DNA from 3 places in the Cupriavidus sp. GW822-FHT06G04 genome. Region 2 is predicted to be linked to each of the others. Evidence: predicted binding sites of a transcription regulator. Region 2 holds the regulator's gene; each other region holds the start of a gene.
What was found. The regulator sigma-54, encoded in region 2, starts transcription at its own class of promoters, with help from an activator protein. The targets are predictions, from matches to a motif close to TGGCANGNAANCTGCTTT.

Region 1 (3,275 bases), on a different contig from region 2:
TGGTCGTTGTGGCAATGCGGCCGCACGGCCAGCACCGGGCCCACCAGTGTAAATTCCAGGATCTCCACGTCGACCGGCGGATCGCTTAGCACGTTGGGGATCGCGGCGATTTTTTCCTTGAGCAGCGCAATCGCGGCCATCGCGTCCGTGGTGCCGGCGAGTTGGGCTTTCAGTTCGACGCGGCGATACGAATTGGCGCTGAAGTTCTGGATGGTGTCGCTGAAGATCTTGTTGTTGCCGATCACGGTCATGACGTTGTCAGGCGTGTCGATCGAGGTCGAAAACAAACCGATTTCGCGCACCGTGCCTGTGATGCCGCCAATGGTCACGAAATCGCCGACCTTGAACGGACGCAACACCACCAGGAATGCACCGGCCGCGAAGTTGGCCATCAGGCCGGACCACGCCATGCCGATCGCCACGCCCGCCGCGGCAATCAGTGCGGCGAAGGTGGTGGTCTGGATGCCGAAGTATCCGAGGATGCCGATCACCAGCACGACATTGAGCGTGACCGTCACGATCGAGCCGACATAGCGCAGCAGCGTGGGATCGACGCTTTGCCTCGACAGCGATTTCTGGACCAGACGGACCACGAAATGGATCAGCCATCGGCCCACGACCCAGAACGCCAGGGCCGCCAGGACCTTTATGCCGAATACGGTGGCGTAGCCGTAGATGACATCGCGAATGCTTTGCAGTGAGGTGGTATCCATGGGACACGCTCCTGTGATGAACGGGCAGGGAAGAATCACGGACAGCGAAAGAGCAAACGCTGCTGATAATGTCAGGATCGCGAGACACGCGTGTGTCGGCGTTTCGGAACGGGCAAGGGCATTATTGGGCGCGTCGCCATGAAACTTCAAGGCAATCTTTGTGAATGGAAAGCAAAACGGCCGGACCTCATGTCCAGCCGTTTTTCCTTGACGATCACCGTGTCCCTGGCGCGTGGCGCGCCATGCGGTTACCAGTTGGTTTCGCGCTCCGCGGTGGCGGAAATGCGGTGCAGCGTCAGGTCCGCGCCGTTGAACTCCTCTTCCGGATCCAACCGGATTCCCACCAGCTTCTTGAGCGCCCCGTAGACCACGGCGCCGCCCGCCAGTGCAATGACCACGCCCATGAGTGTGCCGATCAATTGCGCCAGCAACGATACGCCGCCAATGCCGCCCAGCGCCTTCGCGCCAAAAATGCCGGCGGCGATACCGCCCCACGCGCCGCACAGGCCGTGCAGTGGCCACACGCCCAGCACGTCATCGATGCGCCATTTATTTTGTGCAAGCGTGAACATGTAGACGAACAGCACGCCGGCCACGGCGCCCGTGATCAATGCGCCGAGCGGGTGCATCAGGTCCGAGCCGGCACATACGGCCACCAGCCCGGCCAGCGGGCCGTTGTACGCAAAGCCGGGGTCATTGCGCCCCACGGCCCATGCCGCCAGCGTGCCGCCGACCATCGCCATCAGGGAATTGATCGCGACCAACCCGCTGATCTTGTCGATGGTCTGCGCGCTCATCACGTTGAAGCCGAACCAACCGACCGCCAGCACCCAGGCGCCGAGCGCGAGGAACGGGATATTCGACGGAGGATGTGCGCTGATGCGGCCATCCTTCTGATAACGCCCGCGCCGCGCGCCGAGCAGCAACACCGCTGGCAGCGCGATCCAGCCGCCGACCGCATGCACTACGACCGAACCGGCAAAATCATGGAACGGCGCGCCTGCCACGGCGCTGATCCAGTCCTGAATGCCGAAGCGATTGTTCCAGGCGATGCCTTCGAAAAACGGATAGATAAAGCCCACCAGAACAAAGGTGGCAATCAGCTGTGGGTTGAAACGCGAGCGTTCGGCGATGCCGCCTGAAATGATGGCGGGAATGGCCGCCGCAAACGTAGCCAAAAAGAAGAACTTGACCAGTTCATGGCCGTTCTTTTGCGCCAGCGTTTCGGCGCCGGCAAAGAATTGCACACCGTACGCCACGGTATAGCCGATAAAGAAATACGCCAACGTCGATACCGCAAAATCGACCAGGATTTTCACGAGCGCATTTACCTGGTTTTTCTTGCGCACGGTACCCAGTTCTAGAAAGGCGAACCCTGCGTGCATCGCCAGCACCATGATTGCGCCGAGCAGGATGAACAAGGCATCCGTGCCAGTCTTCAAGTTGTCCATTGTGATCTCATGCTCAAAATGGGCGCATGAGTAAGCAAATACCGTTCCAGAAATTGTCATTTATGGGGATTGGCGCGCAAAGACGGTGCGCAGCGCACCTGCATGGGGTGTTCGGGGACCATGGACTGCGGTGTCGGCTTGCCAGTTCTGGCGCCGTGGCCGATAGCCGTCCGCATCGATGCGCCAAAACGACGCATGACGAAGTCATCGGCAGAACCAATTCGGTGCGCCATGGGCTTTCGCACCGAATCCGGGCATTTGTGCGTTGCACCTCATGTGGGCGTCCAAGCACATGAAAATGGCGCATTCGTGGCGTAAACGCCATTTTCCTGTCGCCTTGACGAAGTGCGCCGTTCGATGCGTCAACCTCGCCAAAAGTGACGAACCGATCGGGCAAATAAAGGGGTAAAACGCCCGCTAAGTCTTGTCGGAGAACGATTTCCGGCAGTTTTCGTTGCTTCGGTGCCACTAGGGATTGCCCAAGCCGCAAAGGGCAGATTAGACTGCGCCGATCGGACTTTTGCCAACTGGCATAAAGGTTCGGTGACGACGACCAACAAGGGAAATCAGCCATGAATAAAGGTGAACTGGTATCGGCCATCGCCGCGGAAGCAGAACTCAGCAATGCCGCCGCCGAGCGCGCGCTGAACGCTGCGCTGGACAGTATCAAGAAGGCAGTGGCCAAGGGGGACTCGGTTACGCTGGTAGGATTTGGCAGCTTCAGCTCGGGCAAGCGTGCAGCCCGTACCGGTCGCAATCCGCGCACCGGCGAAACGATCAAGATTCCGGCCGCCAAGACGGTGAAATTCTCCGCTGGCCAGGGTTTCAAGGACGCCGTGAACAAGAAGAAGTAAGCGCATCGTGTCCCAGCAGTAAAGAGAGCGGCCTGACGGGCCGCTTTTCTTTTGGGCGATCCATTCCGAACCGCCGTCGGTTCATCGTTCCAATACCGGTTTAGCGATGCCCGCCGCGCGATTGCAGCATTCGGCACGCCATTTGCGCGCGCGTCGAGTTACACTGCCCGCGCCTCAGGCTCGATTTCTGGATTTTCTGCGATGAACGATCTGTCCCACCAGCTTTCCATGACCGTGCTGATGACGCCGGACATGGC
Region 2 (3,275 bases):
GTCGGGCGTGGGCGCGAAGATCATCGACGAAATCCGCGGCGCCGTGATCACGTACGACAGCCGCAACGAGTTCTATACCGCCACGGGCGGCGACAGCAACACCGCGGCCGGCAATTCGTCGGGCCGCGTACGCGCCGTGCTTTCGCCCCGCTCCGACGCCAGCGCACCCGCCGCGGCCGGCGCGCCGCTGAACCTGAAGCCCTCCGACACGCCAGCCAAGCCCTGAACGCCCCAGACAGCCCCAGATGAACGATACCGCCACGCTCGCCGCCTCTGCCCCGTCTTCCGCATCCGCCGTCCGCGCCGACAGCAGCACGCTGATCGTGCGCCACCTGAAAAAGCGCTACGGCTCGCGCACGGTGGTCAAGGACGTGTCGCTCGACGTCAAGAGCGGCGAGGTGGTGGGACTGCTGGGGCCGAACGGCGCCGGCAAGACCACATCGTTCTACATGATCGTCGGCCTGGTGGCGCTGGATGAAGGCGATATCGTGCTCGACGACGAGCACATCAGCGGCCTGGCGATTCACGAGCGTGCGCGCATGGGGCTGTCCTATCTGCCGCAGGAAGCGTCGGTGTTCCGCAAGCTGAACGTGGAAGAAAACATCCGCGCCGTGCTGGAACTGCAGCGCGAAAACGGCAAGCCCCTCTCGAAAGCCGAGATCGACCGCCGGCTGGATTCGCTGCTCGATGATCTCCAGATTGCGCATCTGCGCAATAATCCGGCGCTGTCGCTGTCCGGGGGCGAACGCCGCCGCGTGGAAATCGCGCGTGCGCTGGCCTCCGCGCCGCGCTTCATCCTGCTCGACGAGCCGTTTGCCGGCGTGGACCCGATCGCCGTGGGCGAAATCCAGCGCATCGTCAGTTTCCTCAAGGCACGCAATATCGGCGTGCTGATCACAGACCACAATGTGCGCGAAACGCTCGGTATCTGCGACCACGCGTACATCATCAGCGAAGGTACGGTGCTGGCCGCCGGGCAGCCCGAGGAAATCATCGCCAACGAGTCCGTGCGGCGCGTCTACCTGGGCGAAAACTTCCGCATGTAATGCCGGTTGTCCGACAGCGCGGAAAATCTTCCCGCGCTTTCGTCAACTAGCCGTTGGCGATCACGAAGTCGAAGCGATAGACGACAGCAATTTCCGTTCCAACATCGGAAAGATGCGCATAGAATAGGTCGCATGAAACCTTCGCTTCAGCTTCGCCTTTCACAGCATCTTGCCCTGACACCGCAACTGCAGCAGTCGATCCGGCTGCTGCAGCTTTCCACGCTGGAACTCCAGCAAGAGGTCGAGCAGGCCCTCACGGAAAACCCCCTGCTGGAACGCGAAAACGACTGGATCGAAAGCCCCTTGCGGGTGTCGGCCGATGGCTCCGTGAACCTGCAGAGCGCACCCGCGCCGGCTCCCTCGGAGCCCAAGGCCAATGGCGACGATCGGCAGGACAGCCAGGCAAGTGGTGAGGACGACAGTTACGGCGATTCCGGCGGCGAAGACTACGGCAGCGACTGGAGCCTCGACGATTTCGCGCGACGTCCGCAGGGTGACGATGACGAAAAAACGCCGATGCAATTGCGCGAGGCCGATCCCACGCTGCGCGAATTCCTGATGGAGCAGCTAACGCCGCTGAAAATCTCGGTACGCGACAAGGGCCTGGCTATCTTCCTGATCGAATCGCTCGACGACGACGGCTACCTGAGCGCGTCGCTCGAGGAAATCTGCGGGGAACTCCCCGAGGAACTCGAATTCGAAGTCGATGAAGTGCACGCCATGCTGACGTTGCTGCAGAGCTTTGATCCGCCCGGCGTGGGCGCGCGCAACGCGGCTGAGTGTCTGAGTCTGCAGTTGCGGCGTTTGAAGCATCCGCAGCGCGAGTTGGCGTTGTCTATCGTCAATCATCACCTGGAACTGCTGGCCGTGCGCGACTACACGCGGCTCAAGAAAGCGCTCCAGGTTGACGAAATTGCATTAAAGGCCGCGCATGAGTTGATTCGGTCGCTTGCGCCGTATCCGGGGCATGCTTATAGCCGCCCGGAAGCGGATTTTGTGGTGCCGGACGTATTTGTGCGCAAAAGTGGAAACGGGTGGATTGCGCACCTGAATCCCGATGTCATGCCGCGTCTGCGCATCAACGACATGTACGCGCAAATCTTGCGCGGTGCAAAAGGCGAAGCGGGTGCGGCGGGACTGCAGCAGAAGCTCCAGGAGGCGCGGTGGCTCATCAAGAACATCCAGCAGCGTTTCGATACGATCCTGCGTGTGGCGCAGGCAATCGTAGAGCGTCAAAAGAACTTTTTCTCGCACGGGGAAATCGCAATGCGCCCCTTGGTTTTGCGGGAAATTGCCGATACACTCGGTTTACATGAGTCGACCATTTCCCGGGTGACTACGAACAAATACATGGCCACACCAATGGGTACTTTCGAGTTGAAGTACTTCTTTGGCAGCCACGTCTCCACCGAGACGGGCGGTGCGGCCTCCTCCACGGCGATCCGCGCGCTGATCAAGCAACTGATAGGAGCCGAAGACCCCAGGAATCCCCTTTCCGACAGCCGCATCGCCGAATTGCTGGGCGAGCAGGGTTTCGTGGTTGCACGCCGCACTGTGGCCAAATACCGCGAAGCGCTGAAGATCCCCGCAGTCAATCTCCGCAAGTCTTTGTAGCCGAGCCGCAACCGCCTGCCTGGTGCGGCTCTTTCAGAAGGAGAAGCGCTATGAACTTCAAGATCAGTGGACACCACCTCGACATCACGCCGCCGTTGCGTGAGTACGTGGAAACGAAACTGGAGCGAATTGTCAGGCATTTCGATCAGGTCATTGGCGTGAGTGTGCTGCTATCTGTCGATAACCATAAGGAAAAGGACCGGCGTCAGTACGCGGAAATCAACCTGCATCTCAAGGGCAAGGACATCTTTGTCGAAGCGCATCACGAAGACCTGTACGCGGCCATCGACTGTCTGGTCGACAAGCTCGATCGGCAAGTGATCCGCTACAAGGACCGCGTGCAAGGCCACGACCGTGAGGCGGTCAAGTACCAAATGGCAGCCGCGCAACTACAGCAACAATAAAGCGGCGGCAACGCACTAAAAGTTGCCCCTTAGAGGATCGATAGGAAGAGAGCAAAGCCGCGCATCTGCGCGGCTTTTTTGATTCCCGGGTTTCGGCGAGGCAGAAATTCGGTCCGTTACCGCGAAACCACGGCCAGCAGCATTTGATGCATCCGGGGTGTTCGCATCTCGCGCGGCTCGGTGTATGCTGCGCCATACAAATACAACGGCA
Region 3 (3,275 bases), on a different contig from region 2:
GGTGGCGCCTGCGTCAGCTTGGTCAGCGCGGCGGTCTTGGCATCGAAATCGTCGCCGGCCAGCGGCTTCAGGTCGGCCTGCGTGAGGGGCGTGGCCGCCCACAGCGGCGCGGCTGCCAGCAGCAGCATGGCAAGCATGGCGCGTAGCCACGAGGTCAGGGATCGGTGCATTCAGGAGTCTGGTTCGCGCGATGTCTCGCGTCTTGTGTTGGTGGTGATCAAACCCGCGGTGTTCTGCCGCGCCCGCGCACGGGGATGGATCGGGGCGCGGGATCGCCGCACGCGTCGCCGCCTTCGCGACGCGCGCCGCCGCCCTTCGCCCCGCCTCGTCCCCAGCGCGTGGGAACGAGGCGCGCACGAGGTCCGCGCTTAGTTGCCGCCTACCGACACCTTGTCGGCCTTGCCTTCGTTACCCGCGATGAACGGGCTCCAGGGCTGGGCGCGCACGGGCTTCGGCGTCTTCCAGACCACGTTGAACTGGCCGTCGCCCTTCACCTCGCCGATCATCACGGGCTTGTACAGGTGATGGTTGTCGCCCATCGTCAGCGTGAAGCCGTCCGGCGCCTTGAAGGTCTGGCCGTACATCGCGGCGCGCACCTTGTCCGGATCGGTCGTGCCGGCCTTCTTCACGGCCTGCGCCCACATGTGGATGCCGACGTAGGTGGCTTCCATCGGATCGTTGGTCACGCGCTTGTCGCCGCCCGGCAGATTGTTGGCCTTGACCCAGTCGGCCCATTCCTTGCGGAACGCGTCGTTCTGGCTGTTCTTGACCGACATGAAGTAGTTCCACGCGGCCAGATGGCCCACCAGCGGCTTGGTGTCGATGCCGCGCAGTTCTTCCTCGCCCACGGAGAACGCCACCACCGGCACATCCTTGGCCTTCAGGCCGGCGTTGCCGAGTTCCTTGTAGAACGGCACGTTCGAATCGCCGTTGATAGTCGAGATCACGGCGGTCTTGCCGCCCTGCGAGAACTTCTTGATGTTGGCGACGATGGTCTGGTAATCGCTATGGCCAAACGGCGTGTAGACCTCTTCGATGTCCTTGTCGGCAACGCCCTTGCTCTTCAGGAACGCGCGCAGGATCTTGTTGGTGGTGCGCGGGTAGACATAGTCGGTGCCCAGCAGGAAGAAACGCTTGGCGCCGCCGCCTTCCTTGCTCATCAGGTATTCCACGGCCGGAATGGCCTGCTGGTTCGGCGCCGCGCCCGTGTAGAACACGTTCTTGGACATCTCCTCGCCTTCGTACTGCACCGGATAGAACAGCAGCGCGTTGAGTTCCTCATAGACCGGCAGCACCGACTTGCGCGACACCGACGTCCAGCAGCCGAAGGTGACCGCGACCTTGTCCTTGGTGATCAGCTGGCGCGCCTTTTCGGCAAACAGTGGCCAGTTCGATGCGGGGTCCACGACCACGGGCTCGAGCTTGCGTCCCAGCACGCCGCCGCTCTTGTTGATCTCGTCGATCGTCATCAACGCGACGTCCTTGAGCGAGGTCTCCGAAATGGCCATCGTGCCCGACAGCGAATGCAGGATCCCGATCTTGATCGGTTCCTTGGTCTGGGCCATCAGCGGGCTGGTACCAATCAGCGCTGCGGCGGCTACCGCCGACAGCTTCAGCATGTCACGTCGTTTCATTGCAGCTCCCATTTCTTCCGATTTGTCGTATGTGGTCAGGGACTACGCACCCCGGGAGATGCTTCTGCAACTAGCGTGCCATGCGGCGGGGGGCGCGGTTTCGCGCCTCGGGCAGCGCTGGCGCGACAAAGCGGCAAGGGAACGATTTCGACGCACCAGGACGGTGCTGTGGGGACAGGGGTCGATGCGTTCGCCTATGCACCGCCGGCGTGCATCGGCACGATCCGGTGCATGGGCGGGCAGCGCGGGTGCATGGCGCACCGCGGGCAATAAAAAACGGGGCCCGAGGGCCCCGTTCTTCAATCCACCGTGACGAAGGTTACTTCATCCACGGCATCATGTTGGCGTTCATGTTGTGCATGATCCAGAGCGAACCGGCCAGCACGATGAACAGGATCAGCACCGTGAACAACAGCGCGGTGACATTCCAGCGCTGGCCGTCCGAGCCGTCCAGGTGCAGGAAGTACTTCAGGTGCACGACGATCTGGACGGCCGCCATGCCCAGGATGATCCAGAGCATGGTGCCACGGTCCATCGTACCGTCCATCACAATCTTGAACGGGATCACCGTCAGGATCACGGCCAGCACGAAGCCGATCACATACGACTTGACGCTGCTGTGGCCGTGCGATGCGCCGTGGGCGCTCGTAGCGTGTTGCTGTGCCATTTACATTGCTCCCATCAGGTAGACGACGGTGAACACACCGATCCAGACCACGTCCAAGAAGTGCCAGAACAGGCTGAGGCAGTTCAGGCGTTTGGCCACGGCCGGGGTCAGGCCCTTCTTCGACAGTTGCCACATCAGCACCAGCATCCACAGCATGCCGCTGGCCACGTGCAGACCGTGGGTGCCCACGAGCGTGAAGAACGACGACAGGAACGCGCTGCGGCTCGGGCCGGCGCCTTCGTGGATCAAGTGCGCGAACTCGTTGATTTCCATCGCCATGAAGCCTGCGCCAAGCAGGAACGTCACGGCCAGCCAGAACATCACGCGGCCGCGCTGCTGGTTCTGCATCGACACCATGGCGAAGCCGTAGGTGATCGACGACACCAGCAGGATGGCGGTTTCCACGAGCACATAGTTGAGCTCGAAGATCTCCTTGGCCGTCGGGCCGCCCGCCACTTCGCCGCGCAACACGGCGAACGCGGCGAACAGGCACGCGAACAAGATACAGTCGCTCATCAGGTACAGCCAGAAACCAAAGATGGTGTTCTCGCTGGTGTCGTGATGCGCGTGGTCGTGCGCCTCGTCGTGCGAGTGCGCGGGGGCTTGCGCCCCAAAGCGGTCAAGAACTTCTGTCGACATGGTGATCAGCCCTGGGCAGCAATGCGCTGCTGATAGCGCGTTTCGATCTGCTCGACCTCGGAGGCCGGCACGTAGTAATCGATATGGTCGTCGTTGGCGCGGCGGATGAACGCCACCACCATGCCGATCAGACCCACGGCGGCAAGCCACCAGATGTGCCAGACCAGCGCGAAACCGAGCGCCAGGCTCCAGGCGCCCATGTAGAAGCCGGCAGCCGTGTTCTTCGGCATGTGGATCTGCTCGAAGCCGTCGGTGCGGATGGTTTCGCCGCGGGCCTTCATGTCGGCGAATGCGTCCAGGTCACGCACCACCGGGGTGTGCGCGAAGTTGTAGAA

Region 1: AC1RKI_RS07920 (ammonium transporter) is a predicted target of sigma-54. The motif match lies at 2,196-2,213, and genes of this name have one in related genera.
Region 3: urtA (urea ABC transporter substrate-binding protein) is a predicted target of sigma-54. The motif match lies at 1,698-1,715, and genes of this name have one in related genera.

The regions. Positions count from the first base shown of each region.
Region 1 is NZ_JBXALD010000003.1:138,076-141,350, forward strand. Features, by position in the region: gene AC1RKI_RS07915 (mechanosensitive ion channel family protein) at 1-713, opposite strand, end outside; gene AC1RKI_RS07920 (ammonium transporter) at 962-2,164, opposite strand; gene AC1RKI_RS07925 (HU family DNA-binding protein) at 2,737-3,018, shown strand; gene AC1RKI_RS07930 (acyl-CoA thioesterase) at 3,220-3,275, shown strand, end outside.
Region 2 is NZ_JBXALD010000001.1:419,014-422,288, forward strand. Features, by position in the region: gene lptA (lipopolysaccharide transport periplasmic protein LptA) at 1-226, shown strand, start outside; gene lptB (LPS export ABC transporter ATP-binding protein) at 246-1,046, shown strand; gene AC1RKI_RS01905 (RNA polymerase factor sigma-54) at 1,179-2,660, shown strand; gene hpf (ribosome hibernation-promoting factor, HPF/YfiA family) at 2,711-3,064, shown strand.
Region 3 is NZ_JBXALD010000004.1:295,089-298,363, forward strand. Features, by position in the region: gene urtB (urea ABC transporter permease subunit UrtB) at 1-170, opposite strand, end outside; gene urtA (urea ABC transporter substrate-binding protein) at 369-1,634, opposite strand; gene cyoD (cytochrome o ubiquinol oxidase subunit IV) at 1,954-2,301, opposite strand; gene cyoC (cytochrome o ubiquinol oxidase subunit III) at 2,302-2,940, opposite strand; gene cyoB (cytochrome o ubiquinol oxidase subunit I) at 2,946-3,275, opposite strand, start outside.